One region of the Variovorax sp. GW821-FHT06D12 genome, then DNA from elsewhere that is predicted to be linked to it. Evidence: riboswitches for the same ligand, from Rfam matches in the RefSeq annotation. Region 1 holds a riboswitch; the other holds the start of a gene.
The links. Region 1 has a riboswitch for glycine ahead of gcvT (glycine cleavage system aminomethyltransferase GcvT). Riboswitches for the same ligand answer to the same signal wherever they lie in the genome.

Region 1 (7,360 bases):
CAACGCCGCACGCGCTCTCTTTCACTGCCAGAATCGACGCAAGCTTCGACGTCGAGCCTGACAGACAAGAAGAAGGAAAGAGAAGGACGCCATGCACCGAATCGTCGCCCAGGGCAGCAGCCTTGTCGCTGCCGGCTTGCTGGCCACCGCCGGTATCGCGGCCACGCCGGCCGCCGCGCCCGTTGCAGCCGTTGCACCAGCAGCCGCCCCCGCCAACCCCACCAATCCCGTCACCCACCTCGCCGAAGTGGAAACCGCCGTGCGCGCCTGGGCCGCCGCCTGGTCCGCGCGCGACGTGGAGCGCTACCTCGCGGCCTACGCGAGCGACTTCACCCCCGCGCGCGGCCAGACCCGCGAGCGCTGGGAGGCCGACCGGCGCGCCCGCATCACGGGCAAGTCGCGCATCAGCGTGGGCATCGAGGGGCTGGTGATCAGCGTCCAGGGCACCTCGGCCAGCGCGCAGTTCCGGCAGGTCTACAGCGCCGACGCGCTCACCGAGACCGACCGCAAGACCCTCGAGCTGCAGCGCGTGGGCACGCGCTGGCTGATCCGCAAGGAGAGCGCGGGCAACTGACGCGCACCCCCTTGTCCCTGTAAGGCAAATGGTTCACGAAGATGTCACCACTTGCAACGATGCTGCAGCCTTCGACCTCCGAAAGCTGTGGCCGCCATGTTCCCCACCAAGACCGAGAAGGCACGCGACGAACTCCAGGCCGGGCAGCGCACGCTCAGCCAGCGTGAGCGCGCCCTGCTGCTCATGGCCGACGGCCGGCGCTCGCTGACCGACTTCAGCCCGCTGTTCCCCAGCCGCGTCGAGGCCGAACAGGCGATCCACGGGCTGATGCAGCGCGGCTACCTGCAGGTCGCGCGCCCGGTCGCGCCGCCTCCCGCACCGGCCCCCACGCCCGTCCCCGCCGCCGAGCCGATCCAGGTCGCCACCTCGGCCGACAGCTTCGACGGCAAGCGCTCGCTGGCCACCACGCGCATGTTCCTGTTCGACATCTGCGAGCGCATGTTCGTGCGCCGCGACCCGCGCTTCGCCAACCAGATGCGCGACGCCCTGCGCGAGGCCCGCGACCGCGAGGCCATGCTGACCATCGCCGCGCTGATGCTCTCCGAGATCGAGAAGGCCGCCGGCCCCGAGCGCGCCGACTCGCTGCGCGAGCGCATCGACAAGCTGCTGCCGCCGGCCGAAACCGTGCACTGAGCCGCCAGCCCCGGCCCCGCGATCCACTACACTCGCCGGGTCAGGAGAGAGCCCCGCGCGACGGGGCCGCCGAAGGCGCAGGGGTTCCCCGAACGCTCAGGCAAAAGGACTGACAAGACGCCGGCAACCACCGGCGTTTCCTTGCTGGAGAGAGGCCGTGGCATTGCATGCGGCCCACCGAAGGAGCAAACCCCGATCGTGGGGCGAATCTCTCAGGTAAAGCGGACAGCAGGGGTGGCCCGTGGCGTTGCAGCCATGGATTTCGACTGCCCCTTTGGAGTGCCCCGTGGCTGCTTCCTCCGCTTCCGACGCCCAACTTCTCAAGACCCCGCTGTACGACCTCCACGTCGAGTTGGGCGCCCGCATGGTGCCCTTCGCCGGCTATTCGATGCCCGTGCAGTACCCCGCCGGCCTCATGGCCGAGCACAAGCACACGCGCGATGCGGCCGGCCTGTTCGACATCTCGCACATGGGCCAGCTGCGCCTGGTCGGCCCCGATGCCGCCGCCGCGTTCGAAACCCTGATGCCCGTCGACGTGGTCGATCTGCCCGCCGGCAAGCAGCGCTACGGCCTGCTGCTGAACGACGAGGGCGGCATCCTCGACGACCTGATGTTCTTCAACGAAGGCAACGGTTCGCTCTTCGTGATCGTGAACGGCGCCTGCAAGGTGGCCGACATCGCCCACATCCAGGCCAGGATCGGCGCGCGCTGCCAGGTGCAGCCCCTGCCCGACCACGCGCTGCTGGCACTGCAGGGCCCGCAGGCCGCCGTCACGCTGGCGCGCCTGTCGCCCGGCATCGAGCGCTTCGTGTTCATGACCGGCGGCGCGGTGCAGATCGGCGGCATCGCCGCCTTCGTCACCCGCAGCGGCTACACCGGCGAAGACGGCTTCGAGATTTCGGTGGCCGGCAAGGACGCCGACGCCCTCGCCCGCCTGCTGCTCGCACAGCCCGAGGTGAAGCCCGTCGGCCTGGGCGCGCGCAACTCGCTGCGGCTCGAAGCCGGCCTGTGCCTGTACGGCAACGACATCGACACCACCACCACCCCGGTCGAAGCCTCGCTCAACTGGGCCATCCAGAAGGTGCGCCGCGCGGGCGGTGCGCGCGAAGGCGGCTTCCCGGGCGCGGCCAAGGTGCTGGCCCAGCTGGCCGCCGTCGCCTCGGGCGCGGCCGGCCACACCGACCACAAGACGCTCACGCGCAAGCGCGTCGGCCTCGTGGCACTCGAACGCATCCCGGTGCGCGACGGCACGCTGCTGCAGTCGCTCGAAGGGCACGACATCGGCGCCGTCACCAGCGGCCTGCTCGGCCCCACGGCCGACCGCTGCGTGGCCATGGGCTACGTAGCCGCCGCCTTCGCCGAGCCCGGCACGCGCGTGCAGGCCATCGTGCGCGGCAAGCCGGTGCCGATGGAGGTCTCGACCATGCCTTTCGTGCCGACGCGCTACTACCGCGGCTGACCGCAACTCAACACCGCAGACCCGGCTAGGCTCTGCACCCCGATTCCATTTTTTCCACGAGGAGTTTTTTCATGAGCATCAAATACACCAAGGACCACGAATGGGTGGCGGCCGAAGGCGGCGCCGCCACCGTCGGCATCACCGTGCATGCGCAGGACGCGCTGGGCGACGTGGTGTTCGTCGACCTGCCTGAAGTGGGCAAGACCTTCGCGCAGGGCGAGGTCGCCGGTGTGGTCGAGTCGGTGAAGGCCGCCGCCGACGTGTTCATGCCCGTGTCGGGCGAGATCACCGAAGTGAACGAAGCGCTGCGCGCCGACCCGTCGCTGGCCAACAGCGACCCGCTGGCCGCCGGCTGGTTCTTCAAGGTCAAGCTGAGCGAGCCCGCGCAGCTCGACGCCCTGCTCGACGCCGCCAGCTACGACAAGTTCGCCGCCGAATCCTGATCCGCTGAACAGCAGCTTCCTCGCACCTTCGTTCCTTCTCCCCCGAGCCTTCACCGCCATGCCGATTCCCGCCCTTCCCTCTTTGCAAGAACTAGAGAACGCCGAAGAATTCCTCGCCCGCCACATCGGCATCGATGCGGCGGACGAGGCGCGCATGCTGCCGGTGATCGGCTCGGAAACGCGCGCGGAGCTCATCGACGGCATCGTGCCGGCGGCCATCCGCCGCGCCCGGCCGATGCGCCTGCCCGCGCCCGTCACCGAGGCCGACGCGCTGGCCGAGCTGAAGACGCTGGCGTCGAAGAACAAGGTGTTCAAGAGCTTCATCGGCCAGGGCTACTACGGCACGCACACGCCGGGCGTGATCCTGCGCAACATCCTGGAGAACCCCGCCTGGTACACCGCCTACACGCCCTACCAGGCCGAGATCTCGCAGGGCCGCATGGAAGCCCTGCTCAACTTCCAGACGATGGTGTGCGACCTCACGGGCATGGCCATCGCCAACGCCTCGATGCTCGACGAGGCCACGGCCGCCGCCGAGGCCATGACGCTCGCCAAGCGCAGCGTGAAGAGCAAGAGCAACGTCTTCCTCGTGTCGGGCGACTGCCACCCGCAGACCATCGAAGTCATCAAGACGCGCGCCGCGCCGCTGGGCATCGAGGTGAAGGTGAGCACCGTGTCGGAAACACTGCCGCACCTGATGGTGAGCGGCGAGTTCTTCGGCGTGCTCGCGCAGTACCCCGCCACCACCGGCCACGTGCACGATCTGCGCCCGCTCGCGGGCCACGCGCACCAGTGCGACGCCGCCTTCATCGTCGCGGCCGACCTGCTGGCGCTGACGCTGCTGGTCGCCCCCGGCGAGTTCGACGCCGACATCGTCTGCGGCACCACGCAGCGCTTCGGCATGCCGCTGTGCAACGGCGGCCCGCACGCCGCCTACCTGGCCTGCCGCGATTCGTTCAAGCGCTCGCTGCCCGGCCGCCTCGTCGGCGTGAGCGTCGATACGCACGGCCAGCCCGCCTACCGCCTTGCGCTGCAGACGCGCGAGCAGCACATCCGCCGCGAGAAGGCCACCTCGAACATCTGCACCGCGCAGGTGCTGCCGGCCGTGGTCGCCAGCATGTACGCCGTGTACCACGGCCCCGACGGCCTGACGCGCATCGCACAGCGCGTGGCCGTGCTCACCGCCATCCTCGCCAAGGGCCTGTCGCAGATGGGCCGCGAGCCGGTGAACACCACCGCCTTCGATTCGCTGACGATCCGCACCGGCGACGACACGGCCGCGATCATCGAGCGCGCACAGGCCGGCGGCGTCAACCTGCGCCAGCGCCTGCAGCAGCACCTGGGCATCTCGCTCGATGAAACCACGACGCGCGCCGACATCGAAACCCTGTGGGCCCTGTTCGTGCCCGCCGGCACCGCGATGCCGCGCTTCGACGAGCTGGCCGCCAACACCACGCCGCTGATTCCCGAAGACCTGCGCCGCACCAGCGCCTTCCTCACGCACCCGGTGTTCAACACCCACAAGAGCGAAACGGCGATGCTGCGCTACATCCGCAGCCTGTCGGACAAGGACCTCGCGCTCGACCGCAGCATGATCCCGCTGGGCAGCTGCACCATGAAGCTCAACGCGACCAGCGAGATGATCCCCATCACCTGGCCCGAGTTCGCCAACATCCACCCCTTCGCGCCCGCCGACCAGCTGCAGGGCTACGCCCAGCTCGACGCGCAGCTGCGCGCCTGGCTGTGCGAGGCCACCGGCTACGCGGGCATCAGCCTGCAGCCCAACGCGGGCTCGCAGGGCGAGTACGCGGGCCTGCTGGCCATCAAGTCCTTCCATGAAGCCAAGGGCCAGGGCCACCGCAACATCTGCCTGATTCCCTCCTCGGCGCACGGCACCAACCCGGCCAGCGCCCAGATGGTGGGCCTGCAGGTGGTGGTGACGGCCTGCGACGCGCAAGGCAACGTCGACATGGACGACCTCAAGCGCGCCTGCGAGAAGCACAGCGCCCACCTGGCCGCCGTGATGATCACTTACCCCAGCACGCACGGCGTGTTCGAGACCCGCGTGAAGGAGCTGTGCGAGCTCGTGCATGAACACGGTGGCCGCGTGTACGTCGACGGCGCCAACATGAACGCGCTGGTCGGCGTGGCCGCGCCGGGCGAGTTCGGCGGCGACGTGAGCCACCTGAACCTGCACAAGACCTTCTGCATCCCGCACGGCGGCGGCGGCCCGGGCGTCGGCCCGGTCTGCGTGGTCGAAGACCTCGTGCCCTACCTGCCGGGCCACGCCACGGCCGGCGTGCCCTCGAACGGCGTGGGCGCCGTGTCGGCCGCGCCGCTGGGCAATGCGGCCGTGCTGCCGATCAGCTGGATGTACTGCCGCATGATGGGCGCCAAGGGCCTGCAGGCCGCCACCGAAACGGCCATCCTCAGCGCCAACTACATCAGCGCCCGCCTGAAGGACCACTACCCCACGCTGTACGCGAGCCCCAACGGCCACGTCGCGCACGAGTGCATCCTCGACCTGCGTCCGCTCAAGGACACCAGCGGCGTCACCGCCGAAGACGTGGCCAAGCGCCTCATCGACTACGGCTTCCACGCGCCCACGCTGAGCTTCCCCGTGCCCGGCACGCTGATGGTGGAGCCCACCGAAAGCGAACCGCTGGCCGAGCTCGACCGTTTCGTCGACGCGATGATCGCCATCCGCGGCGAGATCCGCCGCGTGGAAGAAGGCGTCTGGTCGAAGGACGACAACCCGCTCAAGCACGCGCCGCACACCGCCGCCAGCCTGCTCGGCACGGAGTGGAGCCACCCCTACTCGCGCGAACTCGGCGCGTTCCCGCTGGCCGAACTCAAGCAGGCCAAGTACTGGCCGCCGATCGGGCGCGTCGACAACGTCTACGGCGACCGCAACCTGTTCTGCAGCTGCGTGCCGGTGGGCGAGTACCAGGAAACCGAAGAGGCCTGACGAAGGCGCGGCGGCGCAAGCCGCCCGCGTTCAGCCTTCGCGCCGGTACATCGCCCACTTCACGGTGAGCAGGTCCGCGGCGATCTTCGCGGCGTTCACGCCCGCGTAGGTTTCGGACGGATCGAACGCGAAGGCCGCCTGGTAGCGCTTGATGTGCGCGTAGTCCCGATCGAAGGTCATCGGGCCCATGAGTTCGGTCGGGTCGGTGCCGGCGGGAAGCGCCAGGAATTTCCCGGGGTCGGTGGTGCTCTGGTAAAGATCGACGCTCATCAGGTTCATGGCTTGCCCTCGAAGTCGTAGGCGCAAATCATCTCGACCCTTCGCGCCGCATGCAATCGGCCCGCGCCTACAGGGCGTGCAGGCGGGGCGCTGTCAGTGCATCACGCCTCAGGGCTGCTTCTTCTTCGCGATCTCGCCGGTGGCGATCTGCGCGCGCAGCCCGCGCAGGCTGGCCTTCATCTTGCGCTCGTTCTCGGGCCCCATGCGCACCAGGATCTTCTGGCCGGCCGAGAGCGATTCGAGCTTCGGGTCGGCGTATTCGTAGCGCACCCAGGGCCGCTGCGAGGGGATGTCGCCCTTCACCTCGACCAGCTTCACCTGCACCGGCCCCGTGGGCTCGGGCGCCTGCAGCAGGTGGTCGATCACGGCGATGAAGCGGTCGTTGAAGTAGCGGCCCGGATAGCCCAGCTCTTCGTACGCCTGCTGGAACAGCGGGTACAGCCGCGCATACACCGCCGCGGCCTTGGCCGGATCGACAGCCCCGGCCAGCATCACGATGCCGTTGTAGCGCGCGGAGTTGTTCGCCGCGATGGTCTGCACGCCGCCCTGCTGCGGCCCGTCGGTGATGAAGCGCTGCGGCGCGGGCTGCACCGGCCACTTGCTGGCGGGTGCCTGCTCGCGCGGCAGGTTGTCGACCGTGGCGACGAAGCGCCGCACCACGCCGTCGGACTGCAGGTAGGCCGCCACGGCCTTGCCGCCCAGCAGCTCGGTGAGCGCCTTCATCACGCGCGCATCGGAACTGGCCAGTGCGGGCAACGCGGCATCGGGCGGGGCCAGCGCCTCGACCGGGTTCTGCGGGCCCTTCGGCTCTTCCACCTTGGGCGGCTCGGGGGGCGCGTCGTTCGGGGCGACGGCCACGGGCGCGGTCGGCAGCGGCGCCAGTTGCTGCTGCTGGTACCAGCGCCAGCCGAAATACGCCGCCACCAGCACGACCAGCGCCAGGCCGACGATGGTGCCCATCGGCGCTTCCTTGCGGGGTCGGAATTCGGGGGTGTCGCGGGGGG
Region 2 (7,360 bases), on a different contig from region 1:
ATTCTTTCGAAATACGCGTCCGCGTAAAGCCCAGCATCTTGTATCTGGTGATCTGGAAAGAACGAAGGCATAAAAATCCCGGGTAGTAGTAGTTATAAAAATTCGGGGTGGCAGGCAGATCCCACGGCCTTGACTACCCCTGTGTCACATCGCGGCGGCAAACCAATCCGCAGCGCTCGTCTCTTACTCGAAAACTTCCGCCTGCTTCATCGACAGCCCAGCGCTGTCCTTGGCTGAAAGCGCAGGGGCCTGCCCCACATCCGGCCACGCAATACCGAGTGAGGCGTCGTTCCACAAGATGCATCGCTCATGCGCAGGCGCGTAGTAGTCGGTGGTCTTGTAGAGGAAGTCGGCACTGTCGCTAAGCACGAGAAAACCATGTGCGAAACCGGGCGGAACCCACAGCTGCCTGTGGTTGTCCTCACTGAGTTCCACGCCAACCCATTTCCCAAAGGTCGCCGACGACTTGCGGATGTCCACGGCCACATCGAACACCGCGCCACGCACCGCGCGCACCAGTTTTCCTTGCGCTTGCTGGACCTGATAGTGCAGGCCGCGAAGCACGCCTTTGGACGACCTTGAATGGTTGTCCTGCACGAAGTCGACCTTCGACCCGACCGCATCTTCAAAGGCGCGCTGGTTGAAGCTCTCGTAGAAAAACCCCCTGGCATCGCCGAAGACTTTCGGCTCGATGATCAAAACGTCGGGGATCTCGGTTTGGATGACATTCACGAACGCACCTCTTCGGTCAGCAGGTGCTTCAGGTACTTTCCGTACCCGTTCTTCTGCAGCGGTGCAGCGAGCTTTTCGAGTTGGGCGCTGTCGATGAAGCCATTGCGCCATGCAATTTCTTCAGGGCAGGCGATCTTCAGTCCCTGCCGATGTTCCAGCGTCGCAATGAACTGGCCGGCTTCGAGCAGGCTCTCGTGCGTGCCCGTATCGAGCCACGCGTAGCCGCGCTGCATGATCTGCACGTTGAGCTGGTCCAAGTCCAAGTACGCCTGGTTGACCGCCGTGATCTCCAGTTCGCCGCGCGCGCTCGGCTTCACGGCCTTGGCGATGTCGACGACCTGGTTGTCGTAGAAGTACAGGCCGGTCACGGCATAGCTGCTCTTGGGCTTCACGGGCTTTTCTTCGATGCTGCTGGCCTTGCCGTTGGCATCGAAGGCCACCACGCCATAACGCTCCGGGTCGTGCACGTGGTACGCGAACACGGTCGCACCGCTCTGCTTCGCATCAGCGTCCGACAGCAGATGGGCAAAGTCATGCCCATAGAAGATGTTGTCCCCCAACACCAGCGCGCTCGGCGAGTTCCCCACGAACTTGTCGCCGATGATGAACGCCTGCGCCAGGCCATCGGGACTCGGCTGCACCGCGTACTGCAGGTTGATGCCCCACTGGCTGCCGTCGCCCAGCAGCTGCTGGAAGCGCGGCGTGTCCTGCGGCGTGCTGATGATCAGGATGTCGCGCATGCCGCCGAGCATCAGGGTGCTCAGCGGGTAATAGATCATGGGCTTGTCGTACACCGGCAGCAGTTGCTTGCTCATGGCGAGCGTGGCCGGGTGCAGGCGGGTGCCGGAGCCACCGGCAAGGATGATGCCTTTGCGTTGCGTCATGGGGTCTTCTAGTGTGGGAGGCCGGGAAAAATCAGTCGGTCAGAGCGTCTCGCGCAGCATGCGTGCCACGCCTTCCTGCCAGGGCGGCAAGCGCAGGCCGAAGGTGGTCTGCAGCTTGGTGGTGTCGAGCCGCGAGTTGTGCGGCCGCTTCGCGGGCGTCGGAAAGGCGCTGGTGGGTACGGCCTCCACGGCCTGCGGGCCGGCCTTGAGTTCGACGCCGGCCTGCTGCGCCATCTCGAGCACGAATCGCGCGTAACCGTGCCACGTGGTCTCGCCGCCGGCGATGGCGTGGTACAGCCCTGCCTTGGCCGGGTCTTGCAAGGTGGCGCGGATGGCGTGCGCGGTGATGTCGGCCAGCAGCTCGGCACCGGTCGGGGCGCCGAACTGGTCGTCGATGACCGTGAGCTTGTCTCGCTCCTTGGCCAGCCGCAGCATGGTCTTGGCGAAGTTGCCACCGCGTGCGGCGTACACCCAGCTGGTGCGAAAGATCAGGTGCTTCGCGCAATGCTGCGCCACCAACTGTTCGCCTTCGAGCTTGGTCTGGCCGTACACGCTGAGCGGGCCGGTCGCGTCGTCTTCTTTCCAGGGGCGGGTGCCGCTGCCGTCGAAGACGTAGTCGGTGGAGTAATGCACCATCAGCGCGCCGATCTGCTGCGCGGCCTCGGCCACCACGCCGGGCGAGGTGGCGTTGAGCTTGCGCGCGAAGTCGGGCTCGCTCTCGGCCTTGTCGACGGCGGTGTGCGCGGCGGCATTGACGATGACGTCGGGGCGCACCGCCAGCACCGTGGCGGCCAGCTGCTCGGGGCGGCTGAAGTCGGCGTGGAAGTCGGTGCTGTCGAAGTCCAGCGCGACCACTTCGCCGAGCGGCGCGAGGCTGCGCTGCAGCTCCCAGCCGACCTGTCCACCTTTGCCGAGCAGCAGCAACTTCATGCGGAAGCCTTCGCGGGTGCGGCGTCGTACTGCTTCTCGACCCATTCGCGGTACGCGCCGCTTTGCACGTTGCGCACCCACTCGCCGTTGGCGAGGTACCACTGGACGGTCTTGCGGATGCCGGTGTCGAAGGTCTCGGCGGGCTTCCAGCCGAGTTCGGCCTCGAGCTTGCGTGCATCGATGGCGTAGCGGCGGTCGTGGCCCGGGCGGTCCGTGACGTAGGTGATCTGTTCCTTGTACGGCTTGCCGTCGGCGCGGGGGCTCAGTTCGTCGAGCAGCGCGCACACGGTGTTGACGATCTCGATGTTGGGCTTCTCGTTCCAGCCGCCGACGTTGTAGGTCTCACCGAGCTTGCCGGCCTCGAGCACGCGGCGGATGGCGCTGCAGTGGTCCTTCACGTAGAGCCAGTCGCGCACCTGCATGCCGTCGCCGTACACGGGCAGGTTCTTGCCGGCCAGCGCGTTGACGATCATCAGCGGGATCAACTTCTCGGGGAAGTGGAACGGGCCGTAGTTGTTCGAGCAGTTGGTGGTGACCACCGGCAGGCCGTAGGTGTGGTGCCAGGCGCGCACGAGGTGGTCGCTGGCGGCCTTGCTGGCCGAGTACGGGCTGTTGGGCTCGTACTTGTTCTCTTCGGTGAAGGCCGGGTCGGTCTTGGAGAGCGAGCCGTAGACCTCGTCGGTCGACACATGCAGGAAGCGGAAGGCCGCCTTTTGGTCGGCCGGCAGGGCGTTCCAGTAGCCGCGCACCGATTCGAGCAGGCGGAAGGTGCCGAGCACGTTGGTCTGCACGAAGTCTTCGGGGCCGTGGATCGAACGATCCACGTGCGATTCCGCGGCAAAGTTCACAACGGCACGGGGTTTGTGCTCGGCCAGCAGGCGATCGAGCAGCGCGCTGTCGCCGATGTCGCCCTGCACGAAGACGTGGTTCGCGTTGCCCTTGAGCGACGCCAGGGTCTCGAGGTTGCCTGCGTAGGTCAGCTTGTCGAGGTTCACGACGGGCTCGTTGCCCTGCGCGATCCAGTCGAGCACGAAATTGGCGCCAATGAAGCCTGCGCCGCCGGTAACCAGGATCATGGAGTCCCCTGCATGTAGAAAAAAGTTTGCTTTACCAAAAATCAACATTCAATTATCCCATCGGTGTGAAGTGCCGATGTACAGGGCTTGGCCGGCTTGCGGGGCCCGCCTACAATCGCCAACAATTGCAGGAGAGCGGGCCTCCACGGAGGCCCTACCGAAGGCGCAAACTCCCATAAACGCTCAGGTCGGCCCGACGAAATTCCAGGCAACGCCCAGGAACTTCGGCAAGGGGTCAGTACTGCACTCATCGATACAGCCGTCTGGAGAGCCGCCACGCCATGTGGCGCACCGAAGGAGCAAACCCGCTGCGGGTGCAGCAGGGTGAATCTCTCAGGTACCGAGGACAGGGGGAGCGGCAACTTGGACATCGGTCGTCCGGTTGCTTGCTATTTTTTCAATAGCACTCCACGCCCGCCGTTCAAGCGCTGCAAACTCAAAGGCACTTGCAATGCGTGTGATCGTTCTTGGCGCCGGCCTGCTCGGCGTGACTTCGGCCTACTACCTCCAGCAACTCGGCCACGAGGTGACCGTGATCGACCGGCAGGCCACCCCGGCCGCCGAAACCAGCTTCGCCAACGGCGGCCAGATCTCGGTCAGCCATGCCGAGCCGTGGGCCAATCCGAGCGCGCCGCTGAAGGTGCTGCAATGGCTCGGCAAGGAAGACGCGCCGCTGCTGTTCCGCATCCGCGCCGACATGCGCCAGTGGCTCTGGGGCCTGCAGTTTTTGCGCGAATGCACCCCCGCGCGCACCCGCCACAACATCGAACAGATCGTTCGTCTCGGTACATACAGCCGGGAAATGTTGCAGCAATTGCGTCGAGACACCGGCCTGAACTATGACCAGCGCACGCAAGGCATCCTGCACTTCTACACGACGCAAAAAGAATTCGACGGCGCCCTCGCGCCCGCCGAGCAGATGCGCGCCCTGGGCTGCGAACGCCTGGTCATCTCGGCCGACGAAGCCATCAAGATCGAACCCGCCCTCGCCCACATCCGCCCCCAACTCGCCGGCGCCACCTACACCGCCGAAGACGAATCGGGCGACGCCAACCGCTTCGCGCGCGAGCTGGTGAAGCTGGCCGAAGCGGCCGGCGTGAAGTTCCTCATGAGCCACACGGTGACCGCGCTGCGCGAAGCCGGCGGCAGCATCGACCACGTCGAGGCGACCGACAACGAAGGCCGCTTCCAGCGCATCCGCGGCGATGCCTTCGTGCTTGCGATGGGTTCGCTGAGCCCGCTGTACGCGGCGCCGTTGGGCATCCGCCTGCCGATCTACCCGGCCAAGGGCTACTCGGTGACGCTGCCCGTGAAGGACGCGTCGAAGGCGCACCAGGTCTCGCTCACCGACGACGAATACAAGCTGGTGTTCTCGCGCTACACCTCCGAATCGGGCGACCGCCTGCGCATCGCCGGCACGGCCGAGCTCAACGGCTACGACCGCGACCTGAACCGCGTGCGTTGCGAAGCCATCGTGCGGCGCGTCGAAGAGCTCTTCCCCGGCGCCGGCGACACCGAACGCGCGCAGTTCTGGACCGGCCTGCGCCCGGCCACGCCGAGCAACGTGCCGCTGATCGGCAAGACCAAACTGCCGAACCTGTTCCTCAACACCGGCCACGGCACGCTCGGCTGGACGCACGCCTGCGGCTCGGGCAAGTCGATCGCGCGCATCGTGAGCGGGCTGGCGCCCGAGGTCGATTTCGCGTTCGCCGGCATGCCGGCGCCCGCGCCGCGCGCCGTGCAACCCGCACTGGGCTGACACGACACGCGCCCTCGGGTCATGCCTTGAACGTGACCCAGGGCTTGAGCCGCACGGCGCAGCGGATGAGCCCCGCGCTTTCCTGCGCCTCGATCACCGCGCCGATCGGCTTGTAGGCCTGCGGCGCCTCCTCGATGCGGCGCTCTTCGCGCAGCGTCACGCATTGCCAGCTGGCATCAGCGTCGCCGGGTGCGGGCCGCATCGCGCGCACTTCCTGCCGACGCATGCGCCGGCCGGCACCATGGCTGCACGACCACAGCCAGTCCTCATGCCCCAGCCCGGTCGCGAGGTACGAGTGATCGCCCATCGACCCGGGAATCAGCGCCAGGTCGCCCGCGTGCGCCGGCGTCGCGCCCTTGCGATGGATGTTCATGCCGTGCTCGCGCAGCACCACGTTGTGCGGCACGTCGACCACCAGCGTCGACGCCGTGGCGCCCAGCAGCTCGGCGAAGTCCTTGCGCACCAGCTCGGCCAGCACGACGCGGTTTGCCCACGCATAGCGCGCGGCCACGCCCATGGCCTCGAGGTACTCCTGCGCCAGCGGCCCGGCCAGACCGTACAGCCCGCTCTTCGGATGGCGCAGGCCCTGCGGCCACTCGGCCCGTGCGCGGTCCATCCAGCGGCCGCCGACATGGAACCCGATGTCGCGCGAGCCGCTGTGGATCATCACCACGACCTCGCCCACCTTGAGCCCCGCGCGGTACGCCGCGTGCCGGTCCATCACCTGGTCGACCACCTGCAGTTCGACGAAGTGGTTGCCGCTGCCCGGCGTGCCCAGGCACGGATCGCGGAACACCTCGTGGCGCGCGCCGGTGTAGGCCGGCGGTGCGTGCCGCGATTGCCCGCCGAAGCTCGCCAGGCCGATGCACGCGCCGATCTCGGCCTGCAGCCGGTCGCGGTCGCACGCGGCCCAGAGCCCGTCGTTGCGCACGGCATCCAGGAACGCGGCCGGCCCTTCGTCGAACAGCGCGCGAAACGCCGCCGTGTGCACCGGCACGTCGCGCCCGTTGTCGAGCAGGCTGCGTGTGAGCCGCGCGAGCAGCTGCGTCTTGTGCGGCGCCACCTGGTCCAGCGTGAGGCCGGTGGTCAGCAGGCGCATGCCGCAGTTGATGTCGGTGCCGACCGCGGCGGGGATCACGAAGTCGCCATCGGTGGCGACGACGCTGCCCACCGGCGCGACCGAGCCCGGATGAAAGTCCGGCGTCGCGCAGGCCTTGCACACGCCGTGCGCGCCGTCGGGCGAGCGCACGCTGGCAAAGGCCAGCAGCTGGTTCACGGCTTTTTCTTCCAGCGGCAGGCTCTGCGGCAGAAGAACGGTCGCCTGCGCGGCTTCGTTGCGCAGGTGATAGATGCCGTCGCGGTAATCGACGGCGATGTGGGCGCGCGAAAAGGCGCGCTGAAGTCTCGAAAAATGACTATTGGTGGGGCTGCCCATGGCTGCAATTCCATTCGGGGAAACCGTGTCGGTTTCCGGGCCCCGTCACATCGCATGGCGGGGCGAAAGAGATCGACCGCGTGCCTCGGGGCGCGCGGATCACTCTTTCTTGCAGCAGCAGAGATTCAAGAAAGCGGGCGGATTCTAGCGACGCGAACCGCCTGCGAACACAGGGCGCAGGCGCCGCGTCGTTTTTTCCCGTCAGTCAGTCCGGCGCCGTGAACACCGTCAGCACGCCGGTGTAGCCGTACAGGTGATGGCGCGCGATCTCGCCGGCGGCGAAGAAGCCGACCAGCGGCACGTCGCCCAGCGCATGCCGCACGATCTGCAATTCGGCGCCCGGCGCACCGAAGTGCGGGCCGCCGCGCCCCGAGCAGCTCACGTACACCGCGCCCGCGATGCGCCGCGCGGGATGCGGTGCGGCCTCGGCCTCGCCGGCCGCCACGGCGCGCGCGGTGGCCAGTGTCTGTTCTTCGGGCTCGAGTTCTTCGCGGATCTCGGCGCAGATGCGCATCAGGTCGGCGCGCGCCGCCTGCGCGTTGCG

Region 2: it holds a riboswitch for glycine, as region 1 does, so the genes downstream of both, AC07SQ_RS18850 (D-amino acid dehydrogenase) here and gcvT (glycine cleavage system aminomethyltransferase GcvT) in region 1, are expected to answer to the same signal.

What each region holds. Positions count from the first base shown of each region.
Region 1 covers NZ_JBWKRI010000011.1:117-7,476, forward strand. The annotation lists gene AC07SQ_RS28080 (L,D-transpeptidase Cds6 family protein) at 92-574, shown strand; gene AC07SQ_RS28085 (hypothetical protein) at 671-1,207, shown strand; glycine riboswitch at 1,239-1,329, shown strand; glycine riboswitch at 1,342-1,446, shown strand; gene gcvT (glycine cleavage system aminomethyltransferase GcvT) at 1,494-2,666, shown strand; gene gcvH (glycine cleavage system protein GcvH) at 2,738-3,109, shown strand; gene gcvP (aminomethyl-transferring glycine dehydrogenase) at 3,168-6,077, shown strand; gene AC07SQ_RS28105 (hypothetical protein) at 6,108-6,356, opposite strand; gene AC07SQ_RS28110 (DUF3014 domain-containing protein) at 6,465-7,360, opposite strand, start outside.
Region 2 covers NZ_JBWKRI010000005.1:551,047-558,406, forward strand. The annotation lists gene AC07SQ_RS18825 (SIS domain-containing protein) at 1-71, opposite strand, end outside; gene rfbC (dTDP-4-dehydrorhamnose 3,5-epimerase) at 184-732, opposite strand; gene rfbA (glucose-1-phosphate thymidylyltransferase RfbA) at 729-1,616, opposite strand; gene rfbD (dTDP-4-dehydrorhamnose reductase) at 1,656-2,546, opposite strand; gene rfbB (dTDP-glucose 4,6-dehydratase) at 2,543-3,622, opposite strand; glycine riboswitch at 3,741-3,831, shown strand; glycine riboswitch at 3,876-3,982, shown strand; gene AC07SQ_RS18850 (D-amino acid dehydrogenase) at 4,074-5,381, shown strand; gene AC07SQ_RS18855 (RtcB family protein) at 5,401-6,816, opposite strand; gene AC07SQ_RS18860 (FIST signal transduction protein) at 7,022-7,360, opposite strand, start outside.